Regions from separate parts of the Mesorhizobium sp. XAP4 genome, predicted to be linked through region 3. Evidence: riboswitches for the same ligand, from Rfam matches in the RefSeq annotation. Region 3 holds a riboswitch; each other region holds the start of a gene.
What was found. Region 3 has a riboswitch for cobalamin ahead of P3C39_RS04995 (CbtB domain-containing protein). Riboswitches for the same ligand answer to the same signal wherever they lie in the genome.

Region 1 (4,720 bases), on a different contig from region 3:
CGCCGGATTGTCGCATGTTTGCTCCCCGCCGAAGCAGGCCGCGGAGATGATCTTCGGGCCCTACGGTCAACCCCACCGTTGCAGGCGTCTAACCATTTGCAGGGTTTTTGGCAAGATGGCTTAGGCCCGGGCGAGCGCAGCTGCAGGCCGCGCGGGCATGGACAGTCTCTGACCGTGCCTGCCGGTCACGCCTCGATTTCAAGCGCCGAAAGCGGCTTCGAGCAACAGGCGAGGATAAAGCCGTCCTCGATTTCGTGATCGAGGATGCCGCCATTGTGGCTCATCTCGACGTCGCCCGCGACCTTCCTCACCTTGCAGGTGCCGCACAGGCCGAACTCGCAGGCGGCGGGAATCCGCACCCCCGAGGCGCGTGCCGTCTGCAGCACGGTCTGGCCGGCGACGCATTCGGCATCGACATCGGAATGCGAGAACCGGATCGGTGTCACGGCCTCCACGGTGGCAGCGGCGCCGTCGTCCGCCGGCGGCGAGAACGGCGCCGGGATCTCCTCCACGGCAGGCGCGGCAAAGCTTTCCTGATGGTATTTCGCCATGTCGAAGCCGGCTGCGTCCAGCATGCCGCGCACGGCGCGCATGAAAGGATCGGGGCCGCAGCAGAAAATCTCGCGCTCGCGGAAATCGGGCGCCAGCAATGGCAGCCGGATCGCGTCGATGCGGCCCATATGGCCGAACCAGCCCTCGCGGCTCGACCGCTCCTCGATCATGAAGCCGAGCGACAGCCCAGGCATGCGGCTGCCGAGCAGTTCGAGCTCCTTGCGGAAAATGATCTCTTCCGGGCGGCGCGCGCAGTTGACGAAGCCGACATCGGTCCATGGCGCGCAGTCGTTCAGCCAGCGCAGCATCGACATCATCGGCGTCACGCCGGAACCGGCCGAAATGAACAGGTATTTGGCGGCCGGGTGGCTGTGCAGCGAGAAGTCGCCGGTCGGCCCATAGGCCTTGACGTGCGAACCGGGCGTCAGATGGTCGAACATCCAGCGCGTACCGGTGCTGCCCGCCTGCGCCTTGACCGTCACCGCGATCGAGAACGGCCGCGACGGCGAGGACGACAGCGTGTAGGTGCGCATCAGCGGCCCGTCCGATGTCGGCAATTCCAGAGTCACGAACTGCCCCGGTTTGTAGCGAAACCAGGTCTGGTTGTCGGAGCGGAAGGTGAAGGTCTTCACGTCAGGCGCTTCGTCGCTGACGCCGATCACTTCCAGCACCTGCAGCCTGTCGTTCCAGGGCGTCATCTGGTCGAGATGGCGATAGAGGCCAAGGTCCGTCATCGCATTCATCCTCTTATCCCCTGGGCTAGGCGACGCTGCGCAGGGCCGGCCGGCCGCCTTCGGCAAGGCGCGGCCCGATGAACGACGCGTACCACTCGACGAACTGGATCACGCCGCCCTCATGCAGCTCCGAATAGGGGCCTGGTTCATAGGCCGGCGACAGGATGCCGAAGGCGTTTTCCTCGACGATGCGGCGGTCCTGGTCGTTGGTCTCGGTCCAGACATGGGTGAGCTCAGCGAGGTCGTAGTCGACGCCTTCGACCGCATCCTTGTGGACGAGCCATTTCGTTGTCACCGCGGTTTCCGTGGCACTGATCGGCAGCACGCGGAAGGTAACGGCGTGGTCGCCGAGGATATGGTTCCAGGTCGTCGGATAGTGATAGAGCAGCAAGGAGCCGATGCGGTCGGTTGAAACGCTGTCGGACAAGTTCTTCTGGACCGCCCGTTTTCCCGTCATGGTGTAGCTGACGGCATCGCGCAGCAGCGGCGCGCGGGTGGCGCGGTACTGCCCTGCCGGATCGATGCGGAATTTGCTCGGCAAGCCTGATGCCTCGCATTTGGCCCAGTGTGCGACCATTTCAGGGTCGCTGTCGGCGCCATGGACGCCGGTTATGGTTGGAGCCTCGGGGAAGGTCTTGCACAACTCGGGATGATTGGCGGCGCAGTGGTAGCACTCGCGGTTGTTTTCCCAGACCAGCTTCCAGTTGCCCTTCTCGACGATCGTGCTCTCGAAGGCGATCTTTGCTTCACGCAGCCGGTGCGGCAAAAGATAGGGTTCGATCATCGCCCGCATCGGCGCGAAATCTGCCGGTTCCTTGGCCAGGCAGATGAAGAAGTAGCCGCCGACGCTCTCGCAAGCGACCGGCTTCAGGCCGAAATCACTCTTGTCGAAACCGTCGGCCATCTGGCGGGCAAACAGCAGGCGGCCGTCCAGCTCGTAGGTCCACTGATGATACGGGCAGACGAGCTTTGCCGCGGTACCCTTCTCCGTGTTGCACACGCGGCTGCCGCGATGGCGGCAGGAATTGTGGAAGGCGTTGATCTTGCCGTGCTGGTCGCGGACAAGGACGACCGGATAATCGCCGACCTGCACGGTGATGTAGCTGCCCGGCTTCGGCAGTTCGCAATCATGGCCGATGAACAGCCAGTCGCGATACCAGATCAGCTCCATGTCGAGCTTGAAGTAGTCCGGATCGGTGTAGAAGGGCTGCTCCAGCGAAAAGCCTTGCCGGCGCCCCTTCAGGAGCCTCAGCATGTCGTTGCGGATATCCATGTCCTGTCCTCGTTCCTAAGGACTGAACTGGTGGTGACGGAGGAAGGATTGAAACGCAGGCCGGCTGTGTGCCGGACATGCGCTATCCACCTCTTGACCGCCCACCGCGATCAGTCGAGTCTAAAAATCTCGGGCTGGTTTCCGGGCTCTGGAGTTGTCCTTGCGGACCATCGCGACACCTTCCCAGGCGGTTGCCCAGTGGTCTCCCGTTGCGACTTGAACTCCACCACCGTTGCGGGGGCAGCGCCGGATTCTGACCGGCTTCCCAATTCTCCGCCTCGTCGTCACGAAGCGGCACCTGAGATGGTATGATCTAACCACGATCGCGGGCGCGCCGTCGGCATGAAAACGACATCGTATCCATGCGGCGCGACACGGCATGCGAAACGCTACTGCAGATCGTCGCGGGCCGAGATCTCACCTCCCGGGCGGCCATTTGCCGGCTGCGATCTTCCCGAATCCGACCCTTCGCGGGGATCAAAAAAGGTTAATGGTTTCGAAAAGTGACTATTAGCTCGCCCTAAAATCGAACCGAACGGTTCGTTTCTGTTGACGGTGCGTGCAGGACGGTGTGAACGCTGGGCCTCTGAAACAGTCAGTGATCCATCAGGTGGCTACACCTAACACACTGATATGAAGAAGAAAAATGCATCCCTAGATTCCATTGGCACAATTTCAAGGTGTGGATTCATGGTCCACACGGAACAACTTCGTGATTGGAAAAGACGACCTTGCCCTCCCACATCGGGGCTGTCCGAACGACGCGATTTCATTTCCAAGACACGCCGCTAGACGGACGGAAAAAAGACGATACTGGAGTACCAAAAATGAAAAAGATCATTCTCACTGCCGCAGCCCTTCTGGCCATTTCCGGCAGCGCCTTCGCTGGTAGCGACCACTACGGTTCCAACGCCGCGGCAGCCACTGCTGTCGACAGCTCGTACACCGCTTCGACCAAGAAGTCGGAACCGGCTGCTCAGGCGCCTGCCCAGGGTGCTGACCGCAACCTCTTCGGCAACAACTAACAGCCGATTCCCAGTTTCCCGGTCGACGGCGGGCTCGCCCGCCGCCCTGGCGAAATCCAGACATTCAGGAGTATTCAAGATGAACAAGATCCTCATTGCTGCCGCCGCCGTTCTGGCCATCACCGGCAGCGCTTTCGCGGGCAGCGACAACTACGGTTCGAACGGCCCCAACCAGCCTGCCGCCGCTGTGGACCAGTCGTACACGGCTTCCACCAAGACCTCGGAACCGGCTGCCCAGACGCCCGCTCAGGGCAGCGACCGTAACCTCTTCGGTCGCTAACAACCAATTTCGCAACCGACGGCAGCTGTGTCTGCCGTCCTGGCGAAATCCAGAATTCAGGAGACTAAAATGAACAAGATCCTTATTGCTGCCGCCGCCGTTCTGGCCATCACCGGCAGTGCCTTCGCCGGCAGCGACAACTTTGGCTCCAATGGTGCCAATCAGCCTGCCGCCACGACTTCGGTCGACAGCACGCGCACCTCTTCGGTACGCAACACCGGTTCGCCGGTTTACAAGCTGCTGAACTCGTCGGGTGACACCACCCAGAAGTCTGCTCCGCAAGGTGCCGACCGCAACCTCTTCGGCAACAACTAACAACCGAAGTCGATCTCCAAGTCAAAGAGCGGCGGGCCCGGCCCGCCGCTCTTTTTGTGCCTGACACGGTAATTGCGGTTAAGCCGCCTTTGCTTCCACTTCATGCAACGCGAAAGAACGTCCATCCGCGTCGAAGATATGCAGGTCCTCGCCATTGGCGCTCAGCCGCAATGTCGAGCCGCGCTTGACCTCGACATTGCCGGGCAGCTTGGTCACCAGCGGCAGATCGGCGCGGCCGATGTCGACATAGACAAGCTGCACCTCGCCGAGTTGCTCGACATAGTCGACCGTCCCCTCGAACAGATAGTCCGCGCCGCTGGCGATGATCAGGTCCTCCGGCCGCACGCCAAAGCTCACCGCAGCGCCCTTTGCCGAAGCCGGCGTCGCAATCGGCACGGTCGCCTTGCGTCCGCCGACATGGCTGACGACGGTCGGGTTTCCGGTCTTTTCGATGGTCGCCGGCAGGATGTTCATGGCCGGCGAGCCGATGAACTGGGCAACGAACAGATTGCCGGGCTTCTTGTAGAGGTCCATCGGCGTG
Region 2 (4,720 bases), on a different contig from region 3:
TCCTTTGCCGTTCATGCGGGCGGCAGAGCCGATCTTTCGCAGATATGGCGGCCGGCCGCATTGGGGCAAGATGCATAGCCTCAAGGCGGCGGAGCTGAAAAAGCTCTACCCGCGCTGGGACGATGCCATGGCGGCGCGCCGCGACATCGATCCGGAAAACCGCTTCGTGTCGCCCTACATGGCCGGCCTGTTCGGCATCGAATGATGAGCACCTATTTTTCCACCCTCTCGGATGCGCTGAAGACCGCCGGCATCTTCCGACCCTGCCTGCTGCTCGACCGCGATCGGCTGGACGGAAACATTGCCCTGGTAAAAAGGAGGCTGGATCCCGGCCTGGCCGTGCGGCTGGTCGACAAATCGCTCGCCTGCCTGCCGCTGCTTGCGCATATAGGCAAGGCGCTTCGCCATGAGCGCTTCATGACCTTCCACCCGCCGATCAGCGAGGCGGTGCTGAAGGCGTTTCCGGATGCCGATCTGCTCTACGGCAAGCCGATGCCGATCGGTGCGGCAAGGGCTGCGCTGGTGAAGGGTGATGCCGACTGGTCGCGTGTCTGCTGGCTGATCGACAGCGAGGAGAGACTGGCGGAATACGGTGCTCTCGCTGACGAACTCGGCATCGGCCTGCGCATCGCTTTCGAGATCGATGTCGGGCTGCATCGCGGCGGCTTTGCTGATCCCGCGGCCTTGTCGAAGGCGTTGAGCGCGTTGCCGGCCCGGCTGCATTGCGAAGGCGTCATGGCCTACGAGGCGCATGCACCGCTCATTCCCGGCCTTTTCGGCGGACCGGCAAAGGCATTGGCGGAGGCGTCGGCGCAGGCTGCGGCGTTCGTCGCCTGTCTCGGCGCCGACCAGCGCCGTATCCTCAACATCGGCGGCAGCAAGACCGCGCTGCTTCATCGTGGCGGCGCGGCCAATGAAGTGTCGATGGGCTCGGCCTTCGTGCTGCCCAGCGACTTCGATACGCCAGGCCTCGACGGCTTCCAGCCGGCGGCTTTCATCGCCACGCCGATCCTGAAAGTGGTCGAGCCGATGCTGCCTGGCCCGCCGGCCGTCACCCGCCTGCTGCAGGCGCTCGGCCGGTTTCCGCGCAAGGGCTGCTATCTCTATGGCGGCAAGTGGATGGCCGAGCCGGTCTTCCCCCAAGGCATGAAGACGAACGGCCTGCTCGGCCTGTCCTCCAACCAGCAATTCATGGGCTTGCCCGCCGATGCGACCGCAAGGCCAGGCGACTACGCGTTTCTAAGGCCGACGCAGAGCGAGGCCGTGCTGCAGCAATTCGGGTCGATCGCCGTGTTTTCCGGCGGAAAGGTCATCGATCGCTGGCCGGCGCTGCCGATGGCGTGATCGAGCTACGCCTTCACCGGTACCCAGATCTCCAGGCCGCCATTGCCGCTGTGGGCATCGAACTCCGGTCCATAGCGCTCGAATTCCGGTGCATCCGCGATTTCGTGACCGGAGGCGGGCAGCCAGCTGTTCCAGATCGTGTTGATCGTCCGGCGGATGGATGAGATGTGCTCGCGGTGCGAGAACACCGCATATTTCTGCGCCGGCACCCGCACCCGATAGAAGTCCTTCGGCAGATCCGCAAAGCCGGACACTTCGACGCCGACGACATAGTCGAAATTGCCCGCGTCGTCGCCATTAAGGCACACGCCGTAGAAAACGCCTGAGATCTCGCCGGGGATGTTGCCGATAAAGGGTGCAAAACGCTGCCACTGCATCGGAATCCCGGCGCTGGTTTCACAGCTGTAGCGTTCGCCGAGGCCGGCGATCAGGAACGGCCGGCTGGTCTCGAAGCGCGGTGGTTCGAGATTGGTGAGGAGGGACTGGTCCATCAGGATCGGCTCCACGAGGTCGAGGTTGTTGGTCGAGCCTTGCGCGCGCACCAGTTCCGGCGTGGTGCCGAACTGATCGCGGAAGGCACGGGTGAACGCCTCATGCGAGTTGTAGCCGGCGTCGAGCGCGACGACGAGGATGTCGGGCGCTCCGCCGGCCAGCTTGCGCGCCGCCTCGGTCAGCCGGCGTGAGCGCATGTAACCCATCACCGAGCGGCCGGTTGCGGCGCCGAAGGCGCGCGTCACATGAAAACGCGACACGCCGCTGCTTTGCGCGACATCGTCAAGCGAGATCGCCTCCGGCAGATGGCTCTCGACGAACCACAGCGCTTTCTCGGTCGGGTTCATGGGGCTCCTTTTCGCATTGGCCGGATCATCTTGGCGTTTCCTGGCGCGGCCAGTTTGATCGAAATTGCGCATTCCGTGCAATCTGCGCCGATCCCATGGGCTTTCGCTTGACAGCGGGCCGCGTCATCTCCTAAGAATGTTATGTTATTACATAAAATGAGCGTGCAATGCCTGTTTCCCTTAGCTGGCCCACCACTTCGTCCGAGAAATCCATTGCGAAGCGTTTGGTGGAAATCTACGCTGAAGTGGTGATGGTCCCCGAGCCGAAAGGCGAGGGGTGAAAAGGGAACACGGTGAGGCCTGTTCAGGTCGAGGCCGTGGCTGCCCCCGCAACTGTAAGCGGCGAGCAAAATCCGTGAATGCCACTGGCCGGCAAGGCTGGGAAGGCAGGATGGCGCAACGACCCGCGAGCCAGGAGACCTGCCATCACTGAGTTGACCGGACGGGGTGTGCCGGGAGGAAACGCGAATCCCGGCCTTGTCGGCCGGTTCGCCAGCTTCCTTCCGTCGCCAGTTTTGGAAAGTGACGGAAAGTTGGACGGCTCCATCGATCATCGCATCACCATGCGCACGCTTTGCCGTCCCCGCAATCCGGCGGGCTGCAGCCGATGAGCGCAGCGCTTCTCGAAGCCCATGACCTCTGTGCCATGGCGAATGGGCGGAATCTGGTCCAGGCGGTCAGCTTCTCGGTGGCCGCTGGCGATCGCCTTGCCATCATCGGTCCCAACGGCGCCGGCAAGACGACGCTGCTGCGCATGCTGTCGGGCATGCTGCGGCCAAGTTCCGGCGAGGTGAAGCTTGGCGGACGCGGGCTGGACAGGATTTCGGCCGCCGAGCGGGCGTTGCATATCGCCGTTGTCGGCCAGACCGACCAGCCCGATCCGCGGCTGGCGGTGATCGATTATGTCGAGCTTGGCCGGGTCCCGCACGCCGGACTGAGGCGCAGGAGCGAGGAACGCGACATTGTCGTCAATGCGCTGCGCCGGACCGGCCTGCTGCCGCTGCTTGGCCGCACCGTCGGCTCGCTGTCGGGCGGCGAGCGCCAGCGCGCCCAACTGGCGCGCGCCATCGCCCAGCAGCCCAAAATCCTGTTCCTCGACGAACCGACCAACCATCTGGACCCGCGCGCCCGCGGCGAACTGCTCGACCTCGTGGCAGGCTTCGAGATGACGGTGATCGCGGTGCTGCACGATCTGGCGCTGGTAGCACCCTTCGCCACCAGGGTTGCGGTGATGAATCATGCCCGCCTGCAAGCGCTCGCCGCACCGCGCGAAGCGCTGGCCCAACAGCTGATCCGCGAGATTTTCGGCATCGATGTGCTGCGCCTGCGCCATCCGACCGAGGATCGAGAGTTGACGGTGTTCGAGGTTCCGAACCGTGCCGCGCCGCCGTCGTGATTGAAGCCGTTCCATAGTCGACCCGATCCCACCCACAAGGAGCATACCCGTGAAACGCCTCGCTTTTTCGCTTGCCGTCTCGCTGCTGACCTCGACCGCCTTCGCCTTCCCGGTAACCGTCGACAGCTGCGGCAAGCCGCTGACCTTCGACGCGCCGCCGAAGCGCGCTGTCATCCATGATCTGAACATGGCCGAGATGGCTTTCGCGCTGAAATTGCAGCCGTCAATCGTCGGCCTGACCGGCATCACCGGATGGTACAAGGTCGGTCCCGAATTCAAGGCAGAGCAGGGTTCGATCCCGGAGCTGGCGCCGAAATATCCGACGCTCGAAAACCTCGTGGCCGTGGAGCCGGATTTCTTCTTCGCCGGCTGGTACTACGGCATGAAGCCGGGTGGCGAGGTGACGCCCGACACGCTTGCCCCGCACGGCATCAAGACGCTGGTTCTGGCGGAAAGCTGCGTCCATCTCGACAAGAGGCGCCCCGCCGCCTCGATGGACCTGCTCTACGGCGACGTCGAAAAGCTGGGCAAGATCTTCGGCAAGGAGACAGAGGCGGAAAAGCTTGTCTCTGGCTGGAAGGCGCAGCTCGCCGACATCACCGCCAAGGTCGGCAGCGCCAAGGGCACGCGGGTGTTCCTCTACGATTCCGGCGAGGACAAGCCGTTCACCGCAGGCAAGTTCGCCATCCCCAGCGCCATGATCACTGCCGCCGGCGGCGACAACATCATGGCTGACATGGACACCAGCTGGGGCAACACGGATTGGGAAACGGTGGCGTCGCGCAATCCGCAATTCCTCATCCTGCTCGATTACCAGGACGGTGGCGGCTACAGGAAGCTGCTCGACTTCCTGAAGGCGCATCCGGCCATGAAGGAGACCGACGCGGTCAAGAACGAGCGCTTCGTTGCCCTCCGCTACGCCGAGCTGACGCCTGGACCCGCCAACATCGAAGCGATCGACAAGATCGCCAAGGCCATGCACCCGGAAGCATTTTGAGCTTGCGCCATCCGGCATTTGCGTTGGCCATGCTGGCGGGAGCGGCGGCGATCGCCGCTCTCGCTCTGCTGTCGATCGCCTATGGCTCGACGCTGATCCCGCTGGCCGACGTTGTAGCAGCGCTTGGCCGCGCAATCGGCTTAG
Region 3 (4,720 bases):
GGGCGAAGGCGGCCGGCGCGAAGCCGACAGCCTCGACATCAGGCAGGCGCTGAAACTCTATCGCGTCGCCGACTATCTGCTGATCGCTCTGTTCGGGTTGGTTTCGGTCGTTGTCATCGTTGTGACCTAACCTCACCCTCCCCCGTCTGGGGAGGTTGAGGAACACTCAGAACTCGATCCCCTGCTGCGCTTTCACGCCGGCGGAAAAATGATGCTTGGTCACGCCCATTTCGGTGACGAGGTCTGCGGCCTCGACCAGCGCCGGCTTGGCGTTGCGGCCGGTGACAACGACATGCAGGCCCTCGCGCCGCGCTTTTAGCGCGCCAACCACTCTGTCGAGATCGAGATAGTCGTAGCGCAGCGCAATGTTCAATTCGTCGAGCACCAGCAGGCTGATCGACGGATCGGCCATCAGTTCGAGCACCTTGGCCCAGGCGGCTTCGGCGGCAGCGATGTCGCGCTTCAGATCCTGGGTTTCCCAGGTGAACCCCTCGCCCATCGCGTGCCACACGACACGGTCGCCGAAGGCGGCGAAGGCGTCCTTCTCGCCGGTGTGCCACTTGCCCTTGATGAACTGGACGACACCGACGCGCTTGCCGTAGCCGAGCATCCGCAGCGCCAGCCCGAAGGCGGCCGTGGTCTTGCCTTTGCCCGGGCCGGTGTTGACGATGAGCAATCCCTTCTCGACCGTCTTGCTCGCCACCTCGGCATCCTGCACCGCCTTGCGCTTGGCCATCTTGGCGCGGTGGCGCTCTTCGTCCTTATTGTCGATATCGGTCATATCATTTCACCTTGAGCGGCAGCCCCGCCACCATCAGCAGCACCGTATCGGCAATCGCCGCGACCTTCTGGTTGAGCCGGCCGGCGGCATCGCGAAAGCGGCGCGCCAGTGCATTGTCCGGCACGATGCCTTGGCCGACTTCATTGGACACCAAGAACCAGGGTCCGCGCGGCCGCGACAGCACCTCCGCCAATCGCCGGCATTCAAGGTCCAGATCGTGTTCGGCCAGCATATGGTTGGTCAGCCACAGCGTCAGGCAGTCGACAAGCACCGGCCGATCGTCCGGCAAGGCGGCAAGCGCGCCGGCGAGATCGAGCGGTGCGTCGATGGTCGTCCAGCCTTCGCCGCGCCGCGACCGGTGCAACGCGATGCGCTCACGCATCTCGTCATCATAGGCTTGCGCCGTGGCGATATAGGTCCAGGGCGGCGGCAAGGCGGTCGCCAAAATTTCGGCGTGCGCGCTCTTGCCGGAGCGCGCACCGCCGATGAGAAAGGTCAGTGTCTTGCGATCAGGCAAAGCTGTCGCGCAGGCTGGTCGCGGTGCCGGTGAAGCGACCGCGCACCACACCGACGACCGCTCCGAGCACCAGCCAGAACACCAGATTGGTCACGGTCACCGCCACCACGAACTGGTGATGCAGCCCTTCCGGAATCGCCGTCTCGTAACTGTCGGGCTGCGGTGCCCCGACAACATGCGGTGCGACGATCAAAAGGACGGCAAGGATCGCCAGCGGCAGCGACTTGCGGAACGCGATCAGGCCGAGACCGGCAGCGGTTGCCGCCACCGTTGCCCACCACCAGATCTGGCGCTGGGTGAGATCGGCGGCCGGCATGGCCGGCAGTTCCGGCGGCAGGCCGAGGCCCGGTGCCAGCGTGAACACGGCAAAGCCGGCCAGGCCCCAGAACACGCCCTGGCGCCAACCACCGATGCCGCCGGCGAATTCGGAAACCGCGACCAGGATCAACCCGAAGCCGATGCCGGTGACGATGTTGGCAAGCACGCTGAAGGCGAAACGCTCGAAACCGTCTGCCGGCGCCCAGCCCTCGTCTTCCGCCGCGGCAGTCGCTTCGGCAGGGGCCGGAGCGGCTGTGCTCATGGCATTGCTATCCGTTGCTGCCGGAGCGGCATGGTCATGGTGATGCCCGCCGCCCGCCTGTTCGTAAACTTCCGCCTTCAGGATCAGCGGCACGGTCGCATAGGCCTGCATGCAGGCAAGAACGACGCCGGCCACGAGCCCGGCGATCGCCGCGATGAACACGACGTTGCGAAACAGGTTCATGATGTCAGCCCCTCGTCAGTGGCAGGGAAATGCCATCGAATGGCGATAATCGTGAGCCGCATTGTGGACCGCATCGATATGCGAGAAGCCGACAAAGCCCATCACGAAAATGCCGAGCAGCGCGGCAAGCGCGAGCTGCATGAAGCGCGACTGCGAGGAGACGGAAGCGCCGAGGGAGACGGAAGCGGTAGTCATGTCTTGTCCTTTCGCCCTCCACCCGAGGGCATCGAAGTCAGTTTCCTGTCGCCGGCAGGTCTCCTGGCTCACGGATCAGCGTCCTTCCCCACCTTCCCGAAGAAAAATCTTCAGTGGCATATGGAGAGGACTACCGCACACAGTTGCGGGGGCAGCCACGGCATTGGGCGAAATCCGCCCTTACCGCATTCCCTCTTGGCTCCAAAATGGAACCGGCGACACCGGCGACTATAGGCAGAATCCTCGCGTCCGGCAAACCAAATTCCGCCGGCGACCGTTGCGAATGCGCCATGAAGGTCAAAGCGATTTCGGCAGATAGCGCCACGTCACGAAGCCGCAGACCGCCGCCAGCAGGCCAAGCGTGACGAACACCGAGCCCAGGCCGAAGAAGGCCAGCACCACCGAATAGACCAGCGGCGGCGTCAGCTCGGAAAAGTCGAGATAGGTGCGATAGACCGCCGCCATCTGCGATCTTTCATAGGAGCGCACCGAGCGCATGAAGGCGGTCGAGCCGAGCGCGTCGAGTGCAATGGTGAAGAAGGCGCCGCAGAGCAGGAAGGCGCCGGTGAGCAGCGGCACGGTTTCGCCGACGAAGCCCGCCGCCAGAAGCGCGACCGACATGGCGAAATAGGCAAATGTCATGGTCCTGCGGCCGCCAAAGCGCTTTCCCGCCTTGCCCCAGAAAATCGCCATGAACAAAAGCGCGTTGCCGGCCGAAACCAGCAGGCCGCCGGCCAGCTTGCCCTCACCCGTAATGACCATGAACAGCGGCCCATAGACGAAGAACGTCGTCCAGAAACAGGAGCGCCCAAACGCGATCAGCCAGGCCAGCCTGAGCCTGGGCTGGGCGATGAAGCGGCCGATATTGGCGAGCGGATTGGCTGGTCGCGTCTTGCCGGGACGGATCGACGGGTTGTCGCCGAGCCGGTAGGTCCAGAACAATGCCAGCAGCGCTAACGCGAACACGGCCACCGCGCCATGCGCGGCATAGACGCCGAAGCGCGTGTAGAGGAAGATGCCGAGCGTCGGCCCACCGGTCCAGGCCAGCATCGACCACGCCATGCGCAGCGATTCGGCCTGCATGAAGTCGGTCTTGCGGATGTGGTCCATGATGTAGAGGTTGAGCGTGATCGACAGCGCGCTGGCGCCCATCACCCGGCACAGCATGCCGGCCAGTTGCCCGGCAAGCGTGTCGGTGGCGAAGAACAGCGAGCCGATGGCCAGCAGGCAGGCGCCCGCCGTGTAGACCCAGCGCCGGGCGAAACGGCGGATCAGCATCGGCATGAACAATGTCACCGACAGGCCGAGCATCGCCACGACGGTGTAGAGGATCGAGACGATCTGCTCGTTGTGCAGGATCTCGTAAGCCTGGATCGGGATGACGCTCGACACCGTGGCGCGGGCGAAGGATTCGACCGCATAGAGCGAAGCGAAGGTGCGCGCGTCCGCGGCCTTGAGGGCCGGTAGCCAGATCGGATGGCGCACATGGGTGGACATTGCTTTCCCCGAAGCAGATTCACCGGGTCAAATCTGCCGTGGCGACCTCAGCGCCAATAAGAGGAAACCGACGTGCATCCGGCAAAAGCGAAGCCGGCCAAAGGCTTTCCGGCACTGGCACAATGCCGCGGCTGATCCGGCGTTATCGGCAGGGTTGCCGGTCTTCTTTTGTCCTGGGCAACCGTGATAGTCCTCCAGCGGGGCTGAATCAGAATGCGAGACCATGAGCATCCAAACGCCGACCGCACCCGTTCAGGATCGACCAAAGCGCATCGTCGCCATCGACATCGTGCGCGGCATCGCGCTGATCGCCATGGCAAGCTACCATTTCACCTGGGATCTGGAGTTCTTCGGCTACACCGATCCCGGCCTGACCGCCTTCGGCTGGTGGAAGATTTACGCGCGCTGCATCGCCTCGACCTTCCTGTTCCTGGTCGGCGTCAGCCTGTATCTCGCCCACGGCCGACAAATCCGCTGGAACGGCTTCTGGAAGCGGTTCGCCATGGTCGCCGGAGCCGCGATCGCGATTTCGGTCGTTACCCGCATCGCCACTCCGGACGGCTTCATCTTCTTCGGCATCTTGCACGAGATCGCGCTGGCCAGCCTGCTCGGTCTCGCCTTCCTGCGCCTGCCGGCGCTGCTGACGCTTGTCGTCGCCGCGCTCGTTATCGCCGCCCCCGTCTATCTGCGCTTCGAGGCCTTCGATCACCCATGGCTGTGGTGGGTCGGCCTGTCGGCGATCAATCCGCGCTCCAACGACTACGTTCCGCTGTTTCCGTGGTTCGGCGCCGTGCTTGCGGGCATCGCGGTGACGAAACTCGCCGCAGGTGCCGGCCTGCTTGCCAGGCTTGCCAATCTGGCGCCCGGTCGCTTGGCCAACCCGCTGGTCTTCATCGGCCGGCACAGCCTGGCTTTCTATTTGATCCACCAGCCGCTGCTGATCGGCTGCGTCTGGCTGTTCTCGCAG

Region 1: another riboswitch for cobalamin. It lies ahead of P3C39_RS13220 (aromatic ring-hydroxylating dioxygenase subunit alpha); the one in region 3 lies ahead of P3C39_RS04995 (CbtB domain-containing protein).
Region 2: another riboswitch for cobalamin. It lies ahead of P3C39_RS26275 (ABC transporter ATP-binding protein); the one in region 3 lies ahead of P3C39_RS04995 (CbtB domain-containing protein).

Annotation. Positions count from the first base shown of each region.
Region 1 covers NZ_JARIXW010000002.1:875,911-880,630, forward strand. Annotated here, with positions in the region: gene P3C39_RS13210 (PqqD family protein) at 1-16, opposite strand, end outside; gene P3C39_RS13215 (hybrid-cluster NAD(P)-dependent oxidoreductase) at 186-1,286, opposite strand; gene P3C39_RS13220 (aromatic ring-hydroxylating dioxygenase subunit alpha) at 1,312-2,559, opposite strand; cobalamin riboswitch at 2,674-2,876, opposite strand; gene P3C39_RS13225 (DUF680 domain-containing protein) at 3,387-3,584, shown strand; gene P3C39_RS13230 (DUF680 domain-containing protein) at 3,664-3,864, shown strand; gene P3C39_RS13235 (DUF680 domain-containing protein) at 3,934-4,179, shown strand; gene ugpC (sn-glycerol-3-phosphate ABC transporter ATP-binding protein UgpC) at 4,258-4,720, opposite strand, start outside.
Region 2 covers NZ_JARIXW010000007.1:5,954-10,673, forward strand. Annotated here, with positions in the region: gene P3C39_RS26260 (D-arabinono-1,4-lactone oxidase) at 1-205, shown strand, start outside; gene P3C39_RS26265 (alanine racemase) at 205-1,344, shown strand; gene P3C39_RS26270 (AraC family transcriptional regulator) at 1,350-2,183, opposite strand; cobalamin riboswitch at 2,419-2,626, shown strand; gene P3C39_RS26275 (ABC transporter ATP-binding protein) at 2,791-3,579, shown strand; gene P3C39_RS26280 (ABC transporter substrate-binding protein) at 3,629-4,576, shown strand; gene P3C39_RS26285 (iron ABC transporter permease) at 4,606-4,720, shown strand, end outside.
Region 3 covers NZ_JARIXW010000001.1:996,846-1,001,565, reverse strand. Annotated here, with positions in the region: gene cbiB (adenosylcobinamide-phosphate synthase CbiB) at 1-130, shown strand, start outside; gene cobO (cob(I)yrinic acid a,c-diamide adenosyltransferase) at 167-781, opposite strand; gene cobU (bifunctional adenosylcobinamide kinase/adenosylcobinamide-phosphate guanylyltransferase) at 783-1,298, opposite strand; gene P3C39_RS05000 (CbtA family protein) at 1,291-2,061, opposite strand; gene P3C39_RS04995 (CbtB domain-containing protein) at 2,077-2,256, opposite strand; cobalamin riboswitch at 2,292-2,488, opposite strand; gene P3C39_RS04990 (MFS transporter) at 2,554-3,753, opposite strand; gene P3C39_RS04985 (DUF1624 domain-containing protein) at 3,977-4,720, shown strand, end outside.